DNA from 2 places in the Sphingopyxis sp. Geo48 genome. Region 2 is predicted to be linked to the other one. Evidence: predicted binding sites of a transcription regulator. Region 2 holds the regulator's gene; the other holds the start of a gene.

Region 1 (3,964 bases), on a different contig from region 2:
CAGCACCTCGCGCTTCCAGGGTGTCCCCGCCTTCGAAATCTCGGGCCAGCCCGCCCCCGGCACCAGTTCGGGCGAGGCGATGGACGAGATGGAGCGAATGGCGAACGAAATTCCCGGCACCAGCGTCGCCTGGGCTGGCTCCTCCTATCAGGAACGGCTGTCGTCGGGGCAGGCGTCCTTGCTCTATGCGCTGTCGCTGCTCGTCGTCTTCCTCTGTCTCGCGGCGCTTTACGAAAGCTGGTCGATCCCGCTCGCGGTGCTGCTCGTCATTCCGCTCGGCCTCGTCGGCTCGGTGTTTGCGGTGACGCTGCGCGGGCTCGAGAATGACGTCTATCTGCAGATCGGCCTGCTCACCACGATGGGGCTAGCGGCGAAGAATGCGATCCTGATGATCGAATTCGCCGAGCAGGAAGAGAAAAAGGGCAAGCGCGTGATCGAGGCTGCGGTCGAGGCGGCGCGCATCCGTCTCCGTCCGATCCTGATGACGAGCTTTGCCTTCATCTTCGGTGTGCTACCGCTTGCGATTGCGACCGGCGGCGGCGCGAACAGCCGCGTCGCGATCGGCACCGCGGTGATCGGCGGGATGCTGACCGCCGCGCTGCTTGCGATCTTCTTCATCCCGCTCTTCTTCGTCCTCGTCCGCCGCGGCGTTCGCGACGGGCTCGCGGCGCTGCGCCAACGGTTCGGCAAGAAGGACGGCGGCGCGGAGGTGGCGGCATGAATCGCGCCTCGCTCCTGATCGCGGCCCCGTTGCTCCTCGCCGGCTGCTCGCTCACGCCGAAGACGGTGCTGCCCGCGCCGCCGGTGCCGCAGAGCTGGCCCGCGGGCGACGCCTATCTGCTCCAGAACGAGGCGGCGCTGCCGGTGCTGTCGTACAAGACGGTGTTCACCGACGCGCGGCTACAGCGCCTCGTCGAACAGGCGCTGGTCAACAACCGCGACCTCCGCGTCGCCTATGCCAATCTCGCCGCCGCGCGGGCGCAGGCGCGCGTCAGCCGCGCCGGGCAGTTCCCCGAACTCGGCGTCAGCGCGGGCGCGGGCTATTCGGACAATGGAGGCACGGGCAGCGGGAGCGGCGATTTCTCGCTGCGCGGCGGGATTACCGCCTTCGAACTCGACCTGTTCGGCCGGCTCGCCAACGCCGCCGAATCCGACCGCAACAGCGCACTCGCAACCGAGGCGGCATCGCGCACCGTGCGCCTCGCGTTGATTGCGGACCTTGCGAGCGCCTGGGCCACCTATGGCGCCGACCGCGACCTGCTCAAGATCGCCGAGGATACCGCCGCCAACGCGCGCGAAAGCGTCCGTCTGACCAGGGCGCGGCTCGACGGCGGGGTCGCGCCGCGCACCGACCTCAGCCAGGCCGAACAGATCCTCGCCACCGCCGAGGATTCGATCGCACAGCAGAAAACCCGGCTCGCGCAGGACGAGAATCTGATCCGCCTGCTCGTCGGCGCCGAGTTCGACCGTGCGCAGCTCCCCGCTGGCCTCGCCGAAGTGACGCCGGGGATCGTCCAGCTTCCCGCCGGGGTCAGCTCGGAAATCCTGCTTCGCCGTCCTGATGTGATCGAGGCCGAATATCGCCTGCGCGCCGCCAATGCCGATATCGGCATCGCGCGTGCGCGGCTGTTCCCGACGATCTCGCTCACCGGGCTGCTCGGCTTCGCGAGCGACGCGCTCGGAAGCCTCTTCGACAGCGGATCCTTCAACTGGTCGGTCGGCGGCGACGCCAGCGCGACGATCTTCGACTTCGGCGGCCGCCGCGCCGGGGTCGATGTGACCAAGGCGCAGCGTGATGCCGCGCTCGCGAGCTATGAAGGCGCAATCCAGACCGCCTTCCGCGAGGTCGCCGACGCGCTCGCGGTGCAGGGGACGATGTCGGAACGCGTCCGCGCCGCCGCTGCCAATACCGAAGCCGCCGCCGATACCGCGATGCTCACCGACGCCCGGTACAAGGGCGGCGTTGACAGCTTCCTTTCCAGCTTGGATGCCCAGCGCAGCCTCTATGCGGCACGGCGAAGCGAGATCGGGACGCAGTTGCTGCTCGTGAGCACGCGCATCGCACTGTTCCGCGCGCTGGGTGGGGATAGCAACGCGGGCGTTACGGCGCCCTAATAGCCTTTCGTCACCCCGGACTTGATCCGGGGCCCATGCTTCGTCGGCGGAATGGATGCCGGATCAAGTCCGGCATGACGAAATGAGCAATGGTTGACTCAACTTGACAATCGCCCCCGCTCGCGCGCTAATAGAACAAATCAGGAACATATATGCACGAGTCGTCCCAATCTCTCGCCGGGTTGCGCAAGCATATCGCCCGGCTGGCCGCCGATGGTGGCCAGACAAGCCGCCCGGCCGAGGGCTGGCTGGCGAGCGGACATGCGGGCTTCGACGCCGCGCTCGGCGGCGGGTTCGCGGTCGGGCGGACGCATGAATTTTTCGCCGCCGACGCGCTCGACGGGACGAGCGCCGCGGCCTTCGCTGCGCTGCTGGCGCTGCGTACCCCCGGCAAGATGCCGCTGATCTGGCTGCGCACCGCCGACGCCGGAGGGCGCGCCGGGCATATTTACGCCCCCGGAATCGCCGAACTCGGCGGCGACCCCGACCGGCTGCTGCTCGTCGAGACTCCCGATCCCAAGATGCTGCTTGCCTGCGCGAACGATGCGATCCGCTGCGCCGGATCGGCGGCGGTGATCGTCGAGAGCTGGGGGAAATTCCCCTTGCTCGACCTCACCGCGGGCCGCCGTCTCGCGCTCGGCGCGCGCGATGCAGGCACGACCCTGTTAATGCTCCGCCTCAACGCTGTCCCCGCACCGAGCGTCGCCGAAACGCGGTGGAGCGTCGCCGCGGCGGCGTCGCGCGAACTTGAGGCCAATGCGCCGGGCGCCCCCGCCTTCGACCTCGAACTGCTGCGCTGGCGCGCCGGCCCCGCGGGCGGCCGCTGGCGACTGGACTGGAACCATGACAACAAAAGTTTCGGGCATGCCTGCGGGGAGCCGGCGCTATCTGGCGCTGTTCTTCCCGTACCTGCCCGCCGAGCGGCTTTGCCGCACGGCGCCGCGGCCGCCTGACGCCCCGCTGGTCTTCACCGAGAAGATACGCGGCGCACTGCGCATCGCGAGCGTCGACCCGGCCGCGCAGGCGGTCGGACTCGCCGTCGGCATGCCGCTTGCGGACGCGCGCGCGCGGGTTCCCGAGCTGATCGCCGTCCAGCACGACCCGGTCGCCGACCACGCCTGGCTCGACCGGCTCGCCTTGGGATGCAACCGCTACACGCCGCTCGTCGCGCTCGACGCTCCCGACGGGCTGATCCTCGACATCGCAGGCGCCGAGCATCTGGCAGGTGGCGAGGCGAGCCTGATCTTCGATGCCGAAATGCGTCTGTCGCGGCTCGGCATGAGCGTCCGCCACGCCTTCGGCCCGACCGCCGACGCAGCGCGTGCGCTCGCGCGCTACCAGACGCGCCCCGCCCCGGACGAAGCCAGCGCGGTCCGCCGACTGCCCGTGCTCGCGCTCGAACTCGGGCCCGAGGCGACGACAGCACTCGTTCGCGCGGGACTGAAGACGATCGGCGACCTCGCGAGCCGCCCGATGGCGAATATCGCCGCGCGTTTCGGCGCCGGCGCCGCGATGGCGCTCCGCCGTATTCTCGGCGACGCGCCGAGCCCGCTCGACCCGCGCATCGCGCCGCCGCCGGTCGCGGTCGAACGCCGCTTCGCCGAACCGATCGGCAGCACGGCGCATGCGACCAAGGTGCTGGCCGAACTCGCGAACGAAGCGATCAAGGAGTTGCTCGATCGCGGCAAAGGCGGCCGCCATTTCCGCGCGACCTTCTTTCGCAGCGACGGGCTGGCGCGCGGCATCGATATCGAAACCGGCCATGCGACCCGCGACGCGCGCCTCGTCATGCGGCTGTTTGCCGAGCGGATGGACGGGCTTGCCGACCCGCTCGACCCCGGCTTCGGCT
Region 2 (11,050 bases):
GTGTCGACGCGGGCGCTCCGCGCGGCTTTCAAGCCGCCCTGCAGGCAAGGATCGATGCGGGCGGCTACGCCCTGATCGCCGAAATCAAGAAAGCATCGCCTTCCAAGGGATTGATTCGTAACAATTTCAATCCCGCCGATCATGCCCGCGCCTATGCCGCCGGCGGCGCGGCCTGCCTCTCGGTGCTCACCGACGCCCCTTATTTTCAGGGGCATGAAGAGTTCCTCATCGCCGCGCGCACCGCGTGCGATCTGCCCGTCCTGCGCAAGGATTTCATGATCGACCCCTGGCAGGTCGCCGAGGCGCGCTCGATCGGCGCCGATGCGATCCTGATCATCGTCGCGGCACTCGACGACGGCGCTATGCGCGACATCGAGGCGGCAGCGGTCGAGCGCGGCATGGACGTGCTCGTCGAAGTCCACGACGAAGCCGAACTCGACCGGGCGCTGGCCAAGCTCCAGTCGCGCCTGATCGGCGTCAACAACCGTGACCTGCGCACCTTCGAAACCGATCTCGCCGTCACCGAGCGCCTTGCGAAGCGCGTTCCGGCGGGCACGTTGCTCGTCGGCGAAAGCGGCATCGCGACCCATGCAGACTGCCAACGCCTCGCGGAAAGCGGCGTAAAAACCTTTCTCGTCGGCGAAAGCCTGATGCGCCAGGACGACGTCACCGCGGCAACGAAAGCGCTGCTCGAAGGCTGACGGCCGCTTTGGGGTGTGAAGCGGACGCCACGTTATTCGTCGTCCCGGGCTTGACCCGGGATCCACGGCGGCGGCGAAGTCATGGACCCCGGATCAAGTCCGGGGTGACGAAGAGGGAACCATCCTCCCTGTCGCGAAGCGATGGGGAGGGGGACCGTCGCCGCAGGCGATGGTGGAGGGGCCACGACGTCGCGCCATAAGCCCCTCCGTCAGCCCTTCGGGCTGCCACCTCCCCATCGCTGCGCGACAGGGAGGAGCGAATGGCCGCAACCGGTCGTTTCCTGCCATTCCCCTTGCCTTTCCAGCCCTGCCTTGCTTCGGTCCCGACGATGAAACCCAAACCGACTCATCTCGACGACACCGGCGCCGCGCATATGGTCGATGTCGGGACCAAGCCCGCCACCGGGCGCCGCGCCGTCGCGGGCGGCCGGATCACGATGTCAGCCGATGCGCTCGACGCGATCCGCAGCGGCAACGCGCCCAAGGGCGACGTCCTCTCGACCGCGCGTATCGCCGGGATCATGGCCGCCAAGCGCACGGCCGATCTCATTCCGCTCTGCCACCCGCTCGCGCTCACCAAAGTGTCGGTCGAGTTCGCGTGGGAAAGCAACGGCATCGCCGTGCGCGCAACCGCCGCGACGACCGGCCCGACCGGCGTCGAAATGGAGGCGCTCACGGCTGCATCGGTCGCGCTCCTGACGCTTTACGACATGGCGAAGGCGCTCGACCGCGCGATGATCCTCGGCGATATCCGCCTGCTCGAAAAGAGCGGCGGTCGCTCGGGCGACTGGCGCGCCGAATGAGCGGCCTGCTCCCGGTCGAGGAGGCGCAGGCCCGGCTGCTGGCCCTGCGAGGGCCGCTCTGTAGCGAGAATGTCATCTATTCCCAGTCGCTTGGACGATATCTCTCGCAGGATATCCTCGCCCAGCGGGACCAGCCTTCGGGCGACCTGTCGGCGATGGATGGCTACGCGATCCGTGCCGCCGACCTGTTTGGCCCGTGGGCAGTGACCGGCGAAATCGCGGCGGGCAGCGTGCCGTCCCAGCGTGTCGGCCCCGGCGAGGCGATGCGCATCTTCACCGGCGCGATGCTTCCCGAGGGCGCCGACACGATCGTGATCCAGGAGAATGCCATTGCCGAGGGCACGCATTTGCGCCTCGCCACCGCTGACGAGATCCGGCCGGGCCAGCACGTCCGGTCGCGCGCGAGCGACTTTCCGGCGGGCGCGCGCCTTCTCGCCGCCGGAACCCGCGTCACGCCCGGCGTCATTGCCGCCGCGATCATGAGCGGCGCCGCGCAGTTGACGGTAGGCACCCGTCCGCGCGTCGCGATCATCACCACCGGCGACGAGCTCGTCCAGCCGGGCCACGTGCTCGCGCCCGGCCAGATCCCGGACAGCAACGGCACGATGCTCGCGGCGATGCTCGGGACCGAGCCCGCCGACGTCTCGCTGCCTTTGCACATTCGCGATGACCGGCTGATGATATCGCGTGTTCTCAGGGACCTGGCGCGACGTCACGACGTCATCGTGACCGTCGGCGGCGCCTCGGTCGGCGATCATGATCATGTCCGCGGCGCGCTTGAGGACGCTGGCGGCTCTCTCGATTTCTGGAAGATCGCGATGCGCCCGGGCAAGCCCCTGATTGCCGGCCGTATCGGCGACGCCATATTGCTCGGCCTGCCCGGCAATCCCTCGTCCGCCTTTGTCACCGCGACGCTGTTCCTCCTCCCGCTCGTTCGCCACCTCGCCGGGGCGCACGCGCCGTTACCCGAGGTTCGGCAAGCCCCACTCGCCGCCGCGCTCGGCCCCGGTGGGAAGCGGCGCGACTATCTCCGCGCACGGCTGGAGGGCGGCTTGCTCTCGGTCTTCGACGGACAGGATAGCGGCCGCACCGTGCCGCTCGCCGAAGCGAACGCGCTGGTGATCCGCGACATCGCTGCGCCGGCGCGCTTGGTGGGTGAACAAGCGGACTATATCGCTATCGCTTGACAAGTTCCGGTTTGTTCCACTATCGTTCTCCCTATGTCCGGAACTGACCTCATGGAGAACAAGCGATGTTGACCGCGAAGCAGCACGAACTGCTCCACTTCATCCAGCAGCGCCTTGACGCGAGCGGCATTTCGCCGTCGTTCGAGGAAATGAAGGAAGCGCTGGGCCTGAAGTCGAAATCGGGTATCCATCGCCTGATAAGCGCCTTGGAAGAAAGGGGTTTTCTCCGCCGCCTGCCCAACCGCGCCCGCGCGCTCGAGGTGCTGAAGGTGCCCGAGGCGGCCAAGACGCCCGTGCGCAACGATAATGTGGTTCCGCTCCGCAAGCCCGCCCCCTCGCTCAAACCGATTGCCGCGAACGATATCGTCGAAGTGCCGCTGCACGGAAAGATCGCGGCCGGCGTCCCGATCGAGGCGTTCGAGGATCACAACCAGCTAGCGGTTCCCGCCGCGCTGCTCGGCGCCGGCGAACATTACGCGCTCGAGGTTTCGGGCGATTCGATGGTCGAGGCGGGGATTTTCGACGGCGACTATGCGCTGATTCAGAAGGTCAGCACCGCTCGCGAGGGCGATATCGTCGTCGCGCTCGTCGACGGACAGGATGCGACGCTCAAATTCTTCCGCCGCGAAGGCAAGATGATCCGGCTCGATCCTGCAAACAGTTCGTACGAACCCCAGCGCTACGAAGCTGGGCGCGTCATTGTGCAAGGGCGGCTTTCGGGACTGCTTCGTCGTTACCACTGACCTGCGGCGCATTGCGCCACGGATGGCCGTCGCCCGCCGTCAGCGCGGCGACGGCTTTCGGCTTTTCGCCAAGGTAGATGGCAAGCCCGCCGCTTTCCGCCAGACTGTCGCGGTCGATCGTCAGCCAGCGCCCGACGCATTCGCGCGGTAGCCAACGGTCGCTGATCACCACATCGGCGGCGGCACAGGCGGGCGCCATCACGCTTCCCTCGATCCGGTCGTGGCCGCGGGAGGCGAGGACGATGCGGCCCTCCTGTACCCAGCGGCAGAAATCGACATTGCACTCGACATGGTCGAGCATGGCCAGCGCGCCCAGCGGCGCGTCGCTGCCGGCCGCTTCGTTCATCGTGTCGCGGACGAAGTCGCCCGCGCGATCGCGCAGCAGCGCATAACCGCCGCCGGGCACGGCAGCGGCGATGTTTCGACCATCGGCAGTGATCAGCAAATCGGGGCGCGGCTGCAGGACGAGCACCGCCATGCCCGCGACGAGCGGAGCGAGTCCCCACCAGCGCCATGATCGCTGCCAGACGAGAATCCACAAGCCGCCAGCGACCGCCAGCGCAAACGCCCATGCCGGAAACCGCGGTAGCGTAGCGACTGCACCCGGCGCGTCGGCGACCTGATGCGCGAGCGCAATCAGGACTCGCAGGGCCTGCTCGGCAACCCACCAGAAGGGTGCTCCGAGCCCCAGGCTGTCGAACAGCAACGCGAGCGCCTCGAACGGCATGACAACGAATGTCGTCAGCGGAATCGCGACGACATTTGCCAGCGCGCCGTAAAGTCCGGCCTTGTGAAAATGGAACAACGCGATCGGCGCCAGCGCGACCTCGACCACCAGACCGGTGACCAGCAGGCCGGCGATCCCGCGCGCCCAGCGTCGCACCAGTCCTTCGTCGCGCCACGCCATGAAGCGCTGCATGGCGGGGCTTTCGTGCAGCACGACGATCGCCGTCACCGCCGCGAAGCTCAGCTGAAAGCTCGGCCCGACGAGCGACTCGGGCCGCCAGACGAGGACGATCAAGGCGCCCGCCGCGACCAACCGCAAGGTCAGCGCCTCGCGCCCCATCAGCAAGGCGACGAGCACCAGCAGCGCCGCGATCAGCGATCGCAATGTCGGCACCTCGGCGCCCGCTAGCCACGTATAGCCCGCCCCCGCCAGCGCCCCGGCGGCCGCCGCGACCGGCAGCACATATCCGCCCAGTGCCAGGCGCGGGCTCAGGGCGAACAGCCGCCGCGCAAACAGCATGGCAAACCCGATCACCGCGGTGACGTGCAACCCGCTGATCGACAGCAGGTGCGCCAGCCCGCTTCGTCGCATCGCCTCCTCGTCTTCGGCGGAGATCGCCCCCCGGTCGCCGGTGACCAGCGCCGCCGCGATCCCGCCCGGCGAACCCTCGATCTGGCGGTGGATATGCTCGCTCAGCCGGGCGCGCAGCGGTTGCCCGCCCTGCCCCGCGCCCGGCGCGCGCGAAACATCGCCCAATACAGTTCCCACCGCGCCGATCCGGTCGAACCACGCCCGCTGCGCAAAATCATAGCTTCCGGGCAGGCTTGCCGCGGGCGGCGGCATCAACCGCGCGCGCAGCCCGATCCGCTCGCCCGGCATGATCGTGCCGCGCGCTTCGCCCCGCAGCGTGACGCGAACCCGCGGTGGCAGGTCGTCGCGTCCGCGCGGGCGCAGGATCAGTCGCGTCTCGCCCCGCGCCGGCAGCGGTTCTACGGCCTCGACCTCGGCCGAAAAAGCCGTCGTCGCGGGCTGCGCCAACACCGGCGCACCGACCGATGTCGCGCGCGCCCATATCAGCAGCACCCCGATCGCGATGATGCCGCAGCCCACCATAACCATGCGGCCGATCCGGCTCGACCATCCGATGAGCAACCCGGCCAGCCCGCCGCTCGCGAGCATGAACAGCAAGCCGGTCCAGTGCGCCGCCGCAGGCAAGGCGAACCATGCCGCGATGCCCGTGCCGAGCGCCACGGGCAGCCACAACCCCGTCCGTTCCCGCTCGCTGTCGAGTCGCGCTTCGATGTCGGCCAAAAGCCGGCGCAACGGCACCGCAAAGCGCAGGCCAATGGGCGTTTGAAGCCGCCTTGTCGCCATGCTAGGGGCTGCCCCGACCTCCGACCCTCAAGGGCGGCAGAATGAAAGAAAGAGGCCAAGGTGGCAACCGAAACCCCAACCGATCTGGCAGAAGCGACCGGCGCTGACGTCGTGACGCGCTTCGCCCCCTCACCGACCGGCTATCTCCATATCGGCGGCGCGCGCACGGCGCTGTTCAACTGGCTGTTCGCGCGCCACCACGGCGGCAAATTCCTGCTCCGCATCGAGGATACCGACCGCGCACGCTCGACCGACGCCGCGATCGACGCGATCCTCGATGGGATGCGGTGGCTCGACCTCGATTGGGACGGCGAGACCGTCTATCAATTCGCGCGCGCGCCGCGTCATGCCGAGGTTGCGCACGATCTGCTTGCGAGGGGCGAGGCCTATCGCTGCTACCTGACGCAGGACGAACTCGCCGCGATGCGGGCCGAGGCGCAGGAGAAGCGCATTCCTTTCCGTGTCCGCAGCCCATGGCGCGACCGCGAGGACGGCGATCCGGCGGTCCCGCACGTCATCCGGCTGCGCGCACCACAGGAGGGAGAGGTGACGATCCACGACCGCGTGCAGGGCGCGGTTACCGTCCAGAATGCCGAGCTCGACGACTTCATCCTGCTCCGCAGCGACGGCACGCCGACCTACATGCTCAGCGTCGTCGTCGATGACAATGACATGGGGATCACCCACGTCATCCGCGGCGACGACCATCTCAACAATGCCTTCCGCCAGCTCGCGCTGCTCCGCGCGATGAACTGGCGCGAGCCGATCTATGCCCATGTGCCGCTGATCCACGGCGCCGACGGCGCGAAGCTGTCGAAGCGCCACGGCGCGCTTGGCGTCGACGCCTATCGCGACGAGCTTGGCTATCTGCCCGAGGCTATCAACAACTATCTCCTCCGCCTCGGCTGGGGGCATGGCGACGCCGAGATCATCAGCCGGGAGCAGGCGGTCGAATGGTTCGACCTCGCCAATGTCGGCCGCTCGCCGTCGCGTTTCGACTTCAAGAAGCTCGAAAATCTCAACGGCCACTATATCCGCGAAGCCGATGACGCCCGCCTCGCCGGCCTTGTTGCGCCGCGTGTCGAAACGCTCGTCGGCCGTGCGCTCGGCGATGCCGACCTTGCGCTGCTCACCCGCGCGATGGAGTCGCTGAAGCCGCGCGCGAAGACCCTCGACGAAGTCGCCGAAGGCGCGCTTTTCCTTTTTGAAAACCTGCCGCTGGCGGTGGACGAAAAGGCGGCGCAGGTGCTAAGGGACGCTCCGGAGGGAGTGCTCGCGAGCGTCACCGAAAAGCTGCGCGGCCTGAACGGCTGGACTGGCGAAGATATCGAGGCGGCGGTTCGCGCGACAAGCGAGTCGGCCGGAGTCGGGCTCGGCAAACTCGCGCAGCCGCTGCGCGCCGCGCTCACCGGGCGAACGGTGTCGCCGGGGATTTTTGACGTCTTGCTCCTGCTCGGCCGTGATGCGAGCCTGGCGCGACTTGACGCAGCGCACAATTATCCGGCAGGGGCGTAACGCAACGTCTCCCGCCCTAGCATCAGGGGAAGAAAATGACCGATACTGCAAAGATCACCCTGGGCGACACCACCGTCGAGAATCCCGTGCTCAAGGGCACGGTCGGCCCCGATGTCGTCGATATCCGCAAATTCTACGCCCAGACCGGCGCCTTCACCTATGATCCGGGCTTTACCTCGACCGCGAGTTGCGAGTCGCAGATCACCTACATCGACGGCGACGAGGGCGTGCTCCTCCACCGCGGCTATGCGATCGGCGACCTCGCCGAAAATTCCAGCTTCATGGAAGTCTGCTACCTGCTGCTCAACGGCGAGTTGCCGAACGCGCAGGAACTCAGCGATTTCGACAATACGATCACGCGCCACACGATGCTGCACGAGCAGCTCGCGACCTTCTACCGCGGCTTCCGTCGCGACGCGCACCCGATGGCCGTCATGTGCGGCGTCGTTGGCGCGCTCTCGGCCTTCTATCACGACTCGACCGAGATTCACGACCCGTACCAGCGCATGGTCGCGAGCCACCGGCTGATCGCGAAGATGCCGACGATCGCGGCGATGGCGTATAAATATTCGATCGGTCAGCCCTTCGTCTATCCGCGCAACGACCTCAGCTACACCGGCAATTTCCTCCGCATGACCTTCGGCGTTCCCGCCGAGGAATATGAGGTGGTTCCCGCCGTCGAGCGGGCGCTCGACCGCATCTTCATCCTTCATGCCGATCACGAACAGAACGCGTCGACCTCGACCGTCCGCCTCGCGGGCTCGTCGGGCGCCAATCCCTTCGCGTGCATCGCGGCGGGCATTGCTTGCCTGTGGGGCCCCGCGCATGGCGGCGCGAACGAAGCGGCGCTCAACATGCTGCGCGAAATCGGTCGTCCGGAACGCATTCCCGAATATATCGCGCGCGCGAAGGACAAGGATGATCCGTTTCGCCTGATGGGCTTCGGCCACCGCGTGTACAAAAACTACGACCCGCGTGCGACCGTGATGCAAAAGACGGTGCGCGAGGTATTCGACGCGCTCAAGGTCAACGACCCGGTGTTCGAGGTCGCGCTGCAGCTCGAGGAAATGGCGCTCAACGACAGCTATTTCGTCGAGAAGAAGCTGTTCCCGAACGTCGACTTCTATTCGGGGGTGATCCTCTCGGCGATCGGCTTCCCGACGACGATGTTCACTGCGCTGTTCGCGCTCGCCCGCACCGTCGGCTGGGTCGCGCAGTGGAACGAGATGATCTCGGACCCAGCGCAGAAGATCGGCCGTCCCCGTCAGCTCTACACCGGCCCGACGCACCGTCCGTACGTGCCGGTCGACCAGCGCTAGGCGCGGTCAGGTCAACGGCAATAGCAAAAGGGGCCGTTTTGCGGCCCCTTTTTCGTAAGCGAATAGCGGGCAACGGTCGGTTGCGGTCGTTCGCCGACTCTCCCCTTCATGCCGGATTTGGTCCGGCGTCGATGGGGCTAGTTCGCCTGGTGCTTGCGAAAGATGTCCGCGAGCATCCGGAACTCATCGGCGCGCGGACTGCCCTTGCGCCAGACGAGCGCGATGGTGCGCCAGTCGTGATCCGAATCGAGCGGGCGCGTGTCGATGTCGGTGTGATCGAGGATCCCCGCCTCGATCGCCATCTGCGGCAGCATCGTGATGCCGAGGCCGTTGTCGACCATCTGGACGAGCGTGTGGAGCGATGTGCCCATCATGCGGGCGCCGGCGCGCAGTTCGGGGCGGTTGCACGCGGCGAGCGCGTGATCCTTCAGGCAATGGCCGTCCTCGAGCATCAGCATCTGCGCGGGGTCGAGCTGGTCGGCGCTGACCATCGCTGGGAGATCCTCGGCCTGGTCGCCCGGGAAGGCGACGAACAGCGCGTCGTCGAACAATTTCTCGCTCTCGACGTCGCCGCAGGCATAGGGGAGCGCGAGGAGGACGCAATCGACCATGCCGTGGTGGAGCGACTCGCACGCCTGCGCGCTAGGTTCCTCGCGGAGAAACAGCTTGAGCGAAGGGCGTTCCTTGCGAAGGCGCGGAAGCAGGCCGGGAAGCAGAAAGGGCGCGATCGTGGGGATCACGCTCATGCGCAGCTCGCCGACCAGCGGGGCAGCGGCAGCCGCCGCCATATCGGCCAGTTCCTCGGCCTCGCGCAGCACGCGATGCGCCTTGTCGACGATCGCATTGCCGAGCGTGGTGAAGCGGACGACGCGGCGGGTGCGCTCGACGAGCGTCTGACCGAGAAGGGTCTCAAGCTCGCGTATCCCCGCCGACAGCGTCGACTGCGTCACGTTACACGCGTCAGCGGCACGTCCGAAATGGCCGTGCTCATGGAGCGCGACGAGATATTGCATCTGCTTCAGCGAGGGGAGGTAGTTGTGCATTGATCGGATATAGCCATGGATTTTTCATTTTTGAACAGTTTGCTCGATATATATATTCGCGACCGTATTGGTGGCGTTTTCCGCTGGCGCGCGACGTCCTGTGCTAGCTAAGTCGCAGGACGGAGGGCTTTATGGCGGTTTCGCGATTCCTGATCGGCGGCGTGGCAAGCGCGCTGCTGCTGACCGGCGGGCTCTTCTTGTGGAAGGGCTACAGCCAGATCGCCGAGGAGGAGGAGGAGCTGCCTGAACCGCCGCCAGCCTTGCCTGCGATCCCGGTCGCGGGAGCAGGTGCGCCGAAGCGCGGACCAGCACCGCCCGAACTGCCCGCCGCGAAAGAGGCGTCGCGCGAAGAGCGGCGCTTCAACCGCTTCGATCGCGACCGGAACAACAGGATCAGTCGCGTCGAACTGATGTCGGCGCGCACGGCAGGATTTCGCAAGCTCGACCAGGATGGCAACAATCTGCTGACCTTCGAGGAATGGGCGGCGGCGACGGGCGAGCGCTTCGCGGGGGCCGATGCCGACAAGTCCGGCGACCTGACACGCGCCGAGTTCGCAACGACCGCGCCGAAGCGGGCCCCGAAGGCGAAGTGCAGCTGCTGAGAAGATAGGGCTCGGGCGTAGTGTCTGGAGTCGACCGAAAGCTGCCCTATCCTGCATCGTCTCTTTCATCGTCACCCTGAACTTGTTTCAGGGTCCATGGTCTGCCGTTTCCTTCGGCGCGGCGCCGGATGCAAGGCCCGGCCATGGATGCTGAAACAAGTTCAGCATGACGAGAATTGAAAGGCTGGAAACCACCCCAAAGCCGCCATTCCGACGTCTCAGCCGCCGCAGCCCGCGCCTAGGCCGCAACGCCGTCCGCGACCTTCATCCACTCCGCCAGCGCCTCGCCCGCGCGCCGGGTGTAGCCAAGTTTTCGGTCTTTCTTGCGGACATCCTCGGCGAGCGGCGGGAAAAGGCCGAAATTGACGTTCATGGGCTGGTAGGATGCGGCGTCGGCGCCGCCGGTGATGTGGCCGAGCAGCGCCCCGAGCGCGGTTTCGGGTGGCGGCGCCGCAAGCGTGCGGCCGCCAAGCTCGGCGATGGCGAAGCGCGCGGCGACGAGGCCGATCGCGGCGCTTTCGACATAGCCTTCGCAGCCGGTAATCTGCCCGGCAAAGCGGATGTGCGGCGCCGATTTCAGGCGAAGCTGGCCGTCGAGCAATTCGGGCGATCGGATGAAGCTGTTGCGATGCAGGCCGCCGAGGCGCGCGAACTCGGCCTTTTCGAGGCCGGGGATGGTGCGGAACAGCTCGACCTGCGCGCCATGCTTGAGCTTGGTCTGGAAGCCGACCATGTTCCAGAGCGTGCCGAGCGCATTGTCCTGCCGCAACTGGACCACCGCATAGGGCCATCGCCCGGTGCGCGGATTGTCGAGGCCGACGCCCTTCATCGGGCCGAAGCGCAGCGTTTCGACGCCGCGCTCGGCCATCACCTCGATCGGCATGCAGCCTTCAAAGTAAGGCGTGTCCTTCTCCCAATCCTTGAAGTCGGTCTTGTCGCCGTCGATCAGCCCCTGGACGAAGGCGTGATACTGGTCCTTGTCCATCGGGCAGTTGATATAGTCCTTGCCGTCGCCGATTGGCCCTACCTTGTCCCA

What was found. Region 2 encodes LexA, which represses DNA repair genes until DNA is damaged. Its sites were predicted from a motif close to GTTCCNCNCTTGTTCT; they were not measured.
Region 1: the regulator LexA is predicted to act here: its motif matches at 2,248-2,263, upstream of QOL79_RS12810 (ImuA family protein).

Annotation. Positions count from the first base shown of each region.
Region 1 is NZ_CATKPA010000003.1:263,166-267,129, reverse strand. It holds gene QOL79_RS12820 (efflux RND transporter permease subunit) at 1-721, shown strand, start outside; gene QOL79_RS12815 (efflux transporter outer membrane subunit) at 718-2,115, shown strand; gene QOL79_RS12810 (ImuA family protein) at 2,268-3,068, shown strand; gene QOL79_RS12805 (Y-family DNA polymerase) at 2,980-3,964, shown strand, end outside.
Region 2 is NZ_CATKPA010000002.1:673,048-684,097, forward strand. It holds gene trpC (indole-3-glycerol phosphate synthase TrpC) at 1-701, shown strand, start outside; gene moaC (cyclic pyranopterin monophosphate synthase MoaC) at 1,031-1,504, shown strand; gene QOL79_RS10020 (molybdopterin molybdotransferase MoeA) at 1,501-2,691, shown strand; gene lexA (transcriptional repressor LexA) at 2,757-3,434, shown strand; gene QOL79_RS10030 (ComEC/Rec2 family competence protein) at 3,388-5,490, opposite strand; gene gltX (glutamate--tRNA ligase) at 5,596-7,050, shown strand; gene QOL79_RS10040 (citrate synthase) at 7,086-8,369, shown strand; gene QOL79_RS10045 (hydrogen peroxide-inducible genes activator) at 8,507-9,412, opposite strand; gene QOL79_RS10050 (EF-hand domain-containing protein) at 9,544-10,014, shown strand; gene trmFO (methylenetetrahydrofolate--tRNA-(uracil(54)-C(5))-methyltransferase (FADH(2)-oxidizing) TrmFO) at 10,253-11,050, opposite strand, start outside.